DNA from 2 places in the Selenomonas sp. FOBRC9 genome. Region 1 is predicted to be linked to the other one. Evidence: riboswitches for the same ligand, from Rfam matches in the RefSeq annotation. Region 1 holds a riboswitch; the other holds the start of a gene.
What was found. A riboswitch is a leader RNA that binds a small molecule or an ion and turns the genes downstream of it on or off. The one in region 1 is predicted to bind cobalamin.
Positions count from the first base shown of each region.

Region 2: another riboswitch for cobalamin. It lies ahead of nikB (nickel ABC transporter permease); the one in region 1 lies ahead of HMPREF1147_RS03940 (hypothetical protein).

Region 1 is NZ_ALJR01000016.1:11,785-16,352, forward strand. It holds gene HMPREF1147_RS03925 (valine--tRNA ligase) at 1-1,600, opposite strand, end outside; gene HMPREF1147_RS03930 (YhcH/YjgK/YiaL family protein) at 1,724-2,194, opposite strand; cobalamin riboswitch at 2,451-2,634, shown strand; gene HMPREF1147_RS03940 (hypothetical protein) at 2,810-3,151, shown strand; gene HMPREF1147_RS03945 (TonB-dependent receptor domain-containing protein) at 3,190-4,568, shown strand, end outside.
Region 2 is NZ_ALJR01000005.1:58,346-62,913, forward strand. It holds gene purD (phosphoribosylamine--glycine ligase) at 1-933, shown strand, start outside; gene HMPREF1147_RS02040 (MATE family efflux transporter) at 1,121-2,476, shown strand; cobalamin riboswitch at 2,591-2,788, shown strand; gene nikB (nickel ABC transporter permease) at 2,938-3,882, shown strand; gene nikC (nickel transporter permease) at 3,879-4,568, shown strand, end outside.

The sequences.
Region 1 (4,568 bases):
GGGACTTTGACATCTTGCGCCCCTCGCTGTCGCGCACGAGCCCGTGGATGAATACGTCGCGGAACGGCACGTCGCCGCCGAACCGCAGCCCCATCATGACCATGCGCGCCACCCAGAAGAAGATGATGTCGTAGCCCGTGACGAGCGCCGCCGTCGGGTAAAAATGACGCAGATCCTTCGTATCGTCCGGCCATCCCATTGTCTCAAACGGCCAAAGCCCCGAGCTGAACCATGTGTCGAGGACGTCCTCGTCCTGCCGAATGTGTGTCGAACCACAGTGCGCGCACGCCGTCAAATCCTCGCGCGAAACGCTCGTCTCGCCGCAGTCGTCACAGTGCCACGCGGGGATGCGGTGTCCCCACCAAAGCTGACGCGAGATGCACCAGTCGCGGATATTCTCGAGCCAGTTTTCATAAATCTTCGTAAAGCGATCGGGCACAAAGCGGATACGCCCGTCCCGCACCGCCGCGATCGCGGGCTCTGCAAGTTCCTCCATGCGGACGAACCACTGCTTTGAGGCGAGCGGCTCGATCGTCGTGCCGCAGCGCGAGCAGTGTCCGACCGCGTGCTCATGTCCCTCGGTCGAGACCAGCGCGCCGATCTCCTCGAGCTCCTGCACGAGCGCCTTGCGACAGGCATAGCGATCCATGCCCTCATAACGCCCCGCGCCCGCCGTCATCTTCCCTTCCGTATCGATGACGATGATCTGCTCCAGATTGTGGCGCAGCCCCATATCAAAGTCGTTCGGGTCGTGCGCCGGCGTCACCTTGACCGCGCCCGTCCCAAATGCGGGATCGACATAGGCGTCGGCAAAGAGCGGGATGCGCCGTCCCACGACGGGCAGAATCAGCGTTTTCCCGACGAGATGTTTGTACCGTTCGTCGTCCGGGTGTACCGCGACGCCCGTATCGCCGAACATCGTCTCGGGGCGCGTGGTTGCGATCTCGACGTAATCGTCCGTCCCCTCGATCGCATAGCGCAGATGCCAGAGATGCCCCTCTTCCGTCTCGTGGTTCACCTCGATGTCCGAGATCGCCGTCGTGCAGGACGGGCACCAGTTCGTGATGCGCGTCCCCTGATAGATGAGCCCGTGCTCATAGAGACTGACGAACGCCTCGCGCACCGCGCGCGAGCATCCCTCGTCCATCGTGAACCGCTCGCGCGCCCAGTCGCAGGACGAGCCGAGCATCCGCAGCTGATACATGATGCGGTCGCCGTACTGCTCCTTCCACGCCCACACACGTTCGAGAAACTTCTCGCGCCCGAGGTCGAACCGCGTCGTCCCCTCCGCGCGCAGCGACTCCTCGACCTTTGCCTGCGTCGCGATGCCCGCATGGTCGCAGCCCGGCACCCAGATGACGTTCTTCCCGCGCATCCGCTGATACCGCACGAGGATATCCTGCAGAGTATTGTCGAGTGCATGCCCCATGTGGAGCTGTCCCGTCACATTCGGCGGCGGGATGACGACGCTGTACGGTTCGCGGCTCTCGTCCGCCTCTTGATGAAAAAATCCGTGATCTTCCCAATACGCATACCATTTCCGCTCAAAGGAAGCGGGATCGTAGTTCTTCGGAATATTGGCGCCCTGCTCTTCTGACATCTATTTCGTTCCTCCCGAAAAAAGCGCCCCGTCCCGAGGGGGACGAGGGCGCCCGCACATCGTCGTTTATTTTGGTATGAAATACTACGTAAGAGTAGCACAAAACAATATTTTTTGCAAGGATCACGACGTCATGAGAGACGAATGAACCTTAACGACCGCCTTGCGGATCTCCATCGGCTCGCCTGCTGCGACCGTCGGGCGGTGGATTTCCCCCGGCGCAAAGATCGTCACCGTCCCCGGCACGACGTCGATATACTCCGGATCGGGCGTCCCGCGGTAAAAGATCAGATCGCGCTCGGGGATGCGCGCCGCGACCTCTCCCTCCGTGCCCTGCGGCGCATAGTGCAGCCGCTCCGCTCCGCGCGCGAGGTACTGCACATCGTAATACTGCTCGTGCGCCTCCGCACGCTGGTCGCCGTACCGCCGCGTCACCGCGTCGAACACATCCGCGTACATATCCTCGCCCGCAATCTCCACACGCCCCGCCGCCATATTCGCAATATCGCGCAGATGCAAGACCTGCAGCGCCTTTTGAATCGGCGCCGGCAGCGACTTATCCTTCACCATTTCCTTTAGTTGTCCGGTTTGCATATGTTAATCCTCCTTAATTAATCTCTATATTACGGCCACTGCAGCAGCTTTCCGCATACTGCCAAACCATATTCGTAGAAATACCATGTCAAGTGCCTCTTAAACTTCATTCTAGCGAATGACACGCTTTCATGCAAGATAAAATCATCCGCTATAAACATTCGATATTTTTGCATATTTTTTTCTGTTCCACCCGAATCCATCTTGACAAATTCCATTCCCCTATAATATAATAAGCGCGCATTATAATAATATCATAAACTTAAACGGAACAGGTGTCCTTTGGACTTAATAGGGAATTCGGTGTGAAGCCAAAGCGGTCCCGCCACCGTAAGGAAGAGCAATGCTGTATGATGTCACTGGGGAGATCGTCTCCTTGGGAAGGCGCAGCCGCGCGATGATTCCGAGCCGGGAGAACTGCCTGTTTGACGCTCACCGCCTGACCCACGAGCGATGGGGAGGAGAGCCGCGCCCACAGCGGCGGTATGACGGCTTTTTCCTGTGCGGAGAACGCCGTTTTTTTGTGAGATTTTTCCAAAAGGGGGTGAGGAAATGCGTTTATACAGGATGTTGTTCTTTGCTCTTCTGCTTGTCCTGTGCACAGGCGGCAGAGGAATGGCGGCAGAGGTCTCCGGCGATCCGATGATGCTCGAATGGACGACGACAAAGGTGTGGCTGTCCGGGGGAGACCTCTGCGTATCAGGTACCTTCGAGAATCGCCGCGACGACATCACCGTCACGGCGCTGAACGACTTCACCATGCAGATCACATTCACGCGCGCCGACGGCACAACCTACCAATTCATCGGCACACCAAAGCGTCTGCCCATGTGCAAAGTCCCTGCGGGTGAGACAAAGCGTCTGACACTGAACTTCGGTTCGTTCGAGGGTCAGTGGAAAACATGGGTCACAGAACAAAACTACGAATTCTCTTACATCAACGGAGCGCGGTGGTAATCCGCAGACCCTAGAAACATTGAGGAGGAACTATCGGTATGAAGAAGAAACAGCTGTCCGCGCTCGTCGCTATAGCACTCATATCCATTGGCGGAGGGCACGACACCGTCTACGCGGCGCATGACGAGAATCTCAACGAGTATACGCTGGACGATGTCGTTGTCAGCGCTGAGCGTACGAAGGATCAATTCGGCGATACGATCACCGAGCAGTCCTACTATCGCACGGGCGGCGATGTCAAGGTCATCACACGCGAGGAGATCGAGAAACGTCATTATCTTGATCTGACCGAGGCGATCAAGCGCATCCCGGGCATCACGTTCCAGAATCCCGGCTACCGCGGCGGCGAGTACGGTTACGAGTTCTACAACAACGGCATTTCGATCAACGGGGATACGCGTGTGATTATTCTCATCGACGGACGGCGTGTGGACAATCTCACAAGTACGCGTGTCGGAGATACCAGTACCTCCGGCACCAAGTCGACAGGTGTCAATCTCGATCAGATGCTCGGTATCGAGAGCGTGGATAAGATCGAGGTCATCAAAGGCCCGGGCGCATCCGTTTATGGTCCTGATGCGACGGGCGGTGTCATCAACATCATCACGCGCAAAGGCGGCGAAAAGCAACGCGGAACGCTTGACCTTTCCACTGGCGCGTGGCATAAACATAACTATGCGCTCACGCTCTCGGGCAATGCATTCTCTCCGCATGACCTGCGCTACTTCTTTACTGCGAGCCGTAATATGAGCGGCGATACGAAATTTGTAGACGGCGAATCAGGCATCACGGGCACGCTCGGCGGATCAGAGTTCAAAGAGGACGCACTGAATATCCGTCTCGACAAAAAGCTCGGTGACAAACAGAACCTCAAACTCTGGTATAACTTCAAGCAGGGCAAGGATGGCTATCCCATCGCAACTCCTGCACAAAAATATTGGAACGAGTCTGATTGGAACCGAATCATTTTTAACGCTGCCGTTGGTCAACTTGATGCAAACAATGCCATCAAGGGCGCGATCGACCCAAATGATCACATTTGGAAGCCGGAGCGGACGCTCGCGGGAGCAACGCGGAATCCCGGCTACCGCAATCTCTTTGCGCTCGACGGGCAAGTGTACCGCTCTTTCAGCAGATTTAAGAACAACGATTGGGAGCTGACATGGACGTTCCATAAGGAGAATGGTATGGAGAGCTTTGTGCGGCTCTACGATCAGAACCATCGTTACGCCAACAGAGACTATTATCGGTGGCGTTTGGGAAATAAGAGCGCCACCGATTTGGCAAACGAATATCATGCAGCATTCCCGCACGGCGCAACGAACGAGCAGCTGCAAGAGTGGATTCGAGAAAACCTCGCCCCCTTCCCGGGCGGGGATCAAAACAGAGTCAAAGAATGGCTTGCAAAAACAGGCGG
Region 2 (4,568 bases), on a different contig from region 1:
TACGGCATCCCGACGGCACGCTATGAGGTGTTCACCGAGGCGGAACCCGCACGCGTCTATATTCGCGAGACGGGCGCGCCGATCGTCATCAAGGCGGACGGACTTGCGGCGGGCAAGGGCGTCGTTGTCGCCATGACCGAGCAGGAAGCGCTCGATGCGATCGATCGCATCATGGAGGACGGTTCGTTTGGTGCGGCGGGAAGCAGCGTCGTCATCGAGGAGTTCATGGAGGGGGAGGAAGCGTCTCTGCTCGCCTTCACCGATGGAAAGGTGATCCGTCCCATGATCAGCGCGCAGGATCATAAGCGTGCCTTTGACGGCGACAAAGGTCCCAATACGGGCGGTATGGGGACATATGCACCCGCGCCTGTGATGACGCCCGAGATGACGGCACGCGCGGTTGAGGAAATTCTCAAACCGACGATCGCGGCGATGGCAAAGGAAGGTTGCCCCTATCGCGGCTGCCTTTATGCGGGGCTCATGATTACGTCCGAAGGGCCGAAGGTCGTGGAGTTCAACGCACGGTTCGGCGACCCCGAGACGCAGGTCGTGCTGCCGCTCCTCGACGGGAACCTCGCCGAGATCATGTGCGCCTGCTGCGAGGGGCGGCTCGCCGACGTGCCGATCGCGTGGAAGGACGGTGCGGCGGTCTGCGTTGTGCTCGCCGCGGGCGGTTACCCCGGGCAGTATGAAAAGGGACATGAGATTCACGGCATCGCGGACGCCGAGGATGCGGGCGCATTGGTATTCCACGCCGGGACTGCCGAGCGGAAGGGAAAAATTGTCACGAACGGCGGACGCGTGCTCGGCGTCGTCGGCAGGGGGGCGGACATTTCCTCCGCCGTACGCGCGGCGTACGCGGCGACAGAAAAAATTTCCTTTGAGGGCATGTACTATCGGAAAGACATCGCGCATCGCGCGCTGCATCGGTAAATTATATACGAAAAAGACTGCGGCATATACGCTGAAACGTATGATGCCGCAGTCTTTTTTCGGTTCAGTCATATCATCCTCCTTTTTACAAATAAAATAATCATATGAGCATAAATATATATTGACAGTAAATATCAGTTATGATAATCTAATCTGCGTTACTGTGAGGTTTTCTCGGGGGGATAACATGGTCACGTCGTATGACAAGATCTATCTGCGTGTGGGGATTCCTGCGGCGCTTGAGGGAGTCTTTATGATCCTCCTGAGCAACGCGGATATCATCATGGTCGGTTCGCTTGGCACGGCTGCGATTGCGGCGGTCAGTATTTTTACTCAGCCTCGTATGGTGCTCCTCACCGTGGCACGTTCCGTTGCCGCCGCCGTCACTCTGCTCATTGCGGAGCGGTTTGGCAGACAACAGAGCGACAGCTACGGCGATGTGATGAAAAAGACCTTGTCACTCGTCGTTGTCGTTCTCGGCATCGCGCATATTGTCTTTTTTATCTATATCGAGGACATCCTCCTATGGATGGGCGCACAGGAAAACTATATCGCTGACGCAGTGCTTTATGCATCGTGGACGCTGCCCGCTGTCTTTATCACATCGCTCTCGGCGACGATGCAGGCGGTTATGCTTGGGCGCGGCGAGTCTATGACCGTGCTCTCCATCAATCTGCAGGGGAACGTGCTGAACGTCATCCTCAACGCGTTTCTCATCTATGGCATCGGGCCTTTTCCCGCCCTCGGGGTGCTCGGCGCCGCCATCGGTACGATTGGCAGCTCTATTTGGTCGTTTCTCCTCAGCGTGCGCGTTCTCTTCCGCTGGGGCATCTTTGGACAGGGGAGCTATCTGCCGACGCGTGATTATTTCCGTGAGTTCCTCGGCGTATTTGGCGGCATCTTCAGCGAGCAGGGATTTGAGCGCATCGGTATGGTCGTCTATACGCGCATGGTCGCCGAGCTTGGGACGATTCCATATGCCGTGCACGCCATCGCGATGAATTTCTGCGACTTTTACTACAGCTTCGGCGGGGGGCTTGGCAAAGCGAGCACAGTACTCGCAGGACATAACCGCGACGATGAAAAGCGGGATGCATGGCGGCGTTTCGTATGGATCGGCATTACATGGGGCTTTTTCTTCTCGACGGTCGCGTTCCTGCTGACCTTCGTGTTCCGCGAGGAGATCTTCAGTATCTATTCGAGCGATCCGGAGTTGCTTGCACTTGGCAGCATAATTCTCATCTATGTCGCGGCGGTCAGTTTCCCGGAGGCGCATCAGATGATCTGCGCGGGCATCCTGCGCGCGAGCGGAAAGACCACGCAGGTCGCAGCGTATTCCTTTGTCAGCATCACGTTCCTGCGCCCCATCATCACCTATGTGTTCCTGCACGAAATGAATATGGGACTTGCAGGGGCGTGGCTCTCCCTCGCACTTGATCAGACGATACGCGCGCTCTGCGCTACATTCCTCCTGCGCGGTGTATACCGAGCGAAATATGCGCCGAATGTCCTTGTTGCTTCGATAAACAATAATAACTTATGATTATTCTGGACGAATCTCTTGACAAGTCTGTCGTATGTAGATATACTACGCCTATAATCCTATAAAACTGCATAAAACGTTGCAAGTGTCGGAGAGATGTTTTCGTATCAGGGGGATATGAAAATATATGCAGGTCTCCGAGCGATGAGAGGAAAACGGGTGCAATGCCCGTGCTGTCCCGCAGCCGTATGTAGGGAATGTTCTTCCACAGGCGCAGAGCCTGTGCCTGTAAAGTCACTGGTGACAACCGGGAAGGCGGAAGAACGTGAGGATCTACAAGCCGGAAAGCCTGCTTGCAATAGGATTCATTGATGGACTCACGAGAGATGGGGAGATGGATGCACGGTTTGTGGTACCCGTATGGGTATTTATGACCTTGTTTTTGTGCGTTCGACCGCCTGTCTTTTCAGAGACAGGCGGTTTTTATGTGAAGAAGGCAAAGGGAAAAAGGAGATGGAGACTTGACTGCCAAATTTTTGCTGACGCGTTTGGGGCAGATGCTTCTAACGTTGCTCGGCGTGACGTTCCTGACGTTCAGCCTGACATTTCTCGCGCCGGGCGACCCGGTGGACGCGATTCTCGAGACAGGCGATACGATCGTCTCGCAGGAGACGATCGAGCAGACGCGCCATGAGCTGGGGCTGGATCTGCCGTTCCATGAGCAGTATATCCGTTGGCTGAACGGCGTGCTGCACGGGGATATGGGGAAGAGCTATTCGGCGAAGATCCCCGTTGTGGATAAACTCGCTCAGGCGCTGCCCGGCACGCTCGTACTCGCGGGTACTGCGCTTGTGATGATGCTCGTCATCTCCGTGCCGTGCGGGATTCTTGCCGCCGTGTATCGGAACCGCTGGCCGGACTATCTGATTCGAGGAATTACGTTTCTGGGCGTTTCGATGCCAAGTTTTTGGGTCGGACTTATTCTTCTCTTTGTCTTTGGTCTGAAACTGGGGCTGTTCCCGATTGCGGGCGGCGAAGTGACGCCGGATCGGATGGTCTTGCCTGCGCTCACGATCGCGATTCTCCTGTCGTCGAAGTATACGCGTCAAGTGCGTACGGCGATTCTTGAGGAGCTGGGACAGGACTACGTCGTTGGCGCACGTGCACGCGGGCTCTCGACGCAGCGCATCCTGTGGCGCCATGTGCTCCCAAATGCGTGCCTGCCGCTCATCACGCTGCTCGGTCTTGCGGTCGGCTGGCTGCTCGGCGGCGTGGCAGTCATCGAGATCGTCTTCTCGTGGCCGGGCATGGGGCGTCTTGCCGTACGTGCGATCGAGATGCGCGACTATCCGCTGCTCGAAGGCTTCGTGTTGTGGATCGCCGTCCTCTACATGCTGGTCAACTTTATTGTGGATATTTCCTACGCCTATCTTGACCCGCGCTTGAAGAAGGGGGCGAAAGCATGAGCAAGGATGCCAAAATTCTGCGCAGATACTCGATTATGGCGGGCATCATCTTTTTGGTCGCGCTCCTCGTTCCGTTCATTTTGACGGAGGATCCGTATGCGTCCGTGATGCAAAATGCATTCCTGCCGCCGTCCGCCGAGCATTGGTTCGGCACGGATAAACTCGGGCGTGATCTCTTCACTCGTGTCATCTACGGTGCCCGTATCTCCATCTTTATGGCGCTCACGGTCGTCATCCTCATCGCGGGTGTCGGCTCGCTGATCGGTGTCGTCTCCGGCTACGTCGGGGGCAAGGTGGATACGGTCATCATGCGACTGGCCGACATGTTCCTTGCGTTCCCGGGCATCGTGCTTGCGATCGCGATTGCCGGTATGATGGGCGGGAGCATCGTCAACGCGATTCTCGCGCTCGTTGCGGTCGGATGGACGAAATACGCGCGTCTCGCGCGCTCCGTCGCGCTGAAGATTCGCCAGCAGGACTATATCTCGGCCGCGATCACGAGCGGCACGCGGCCGCGCGATATGCTCATTCGCCATGTCGTGCCGAATATCATCCCCATCGTGCTCGTCACGGCGGCGATGGACATCGGCGCGATGATGATGGAGCTCGCGGGACTCTCGTTCCTCGGTTTCGGCGCACAGCCGCCGACACCGGAGTGGGGACTCATGCTGAACGAGGGGCGTCAG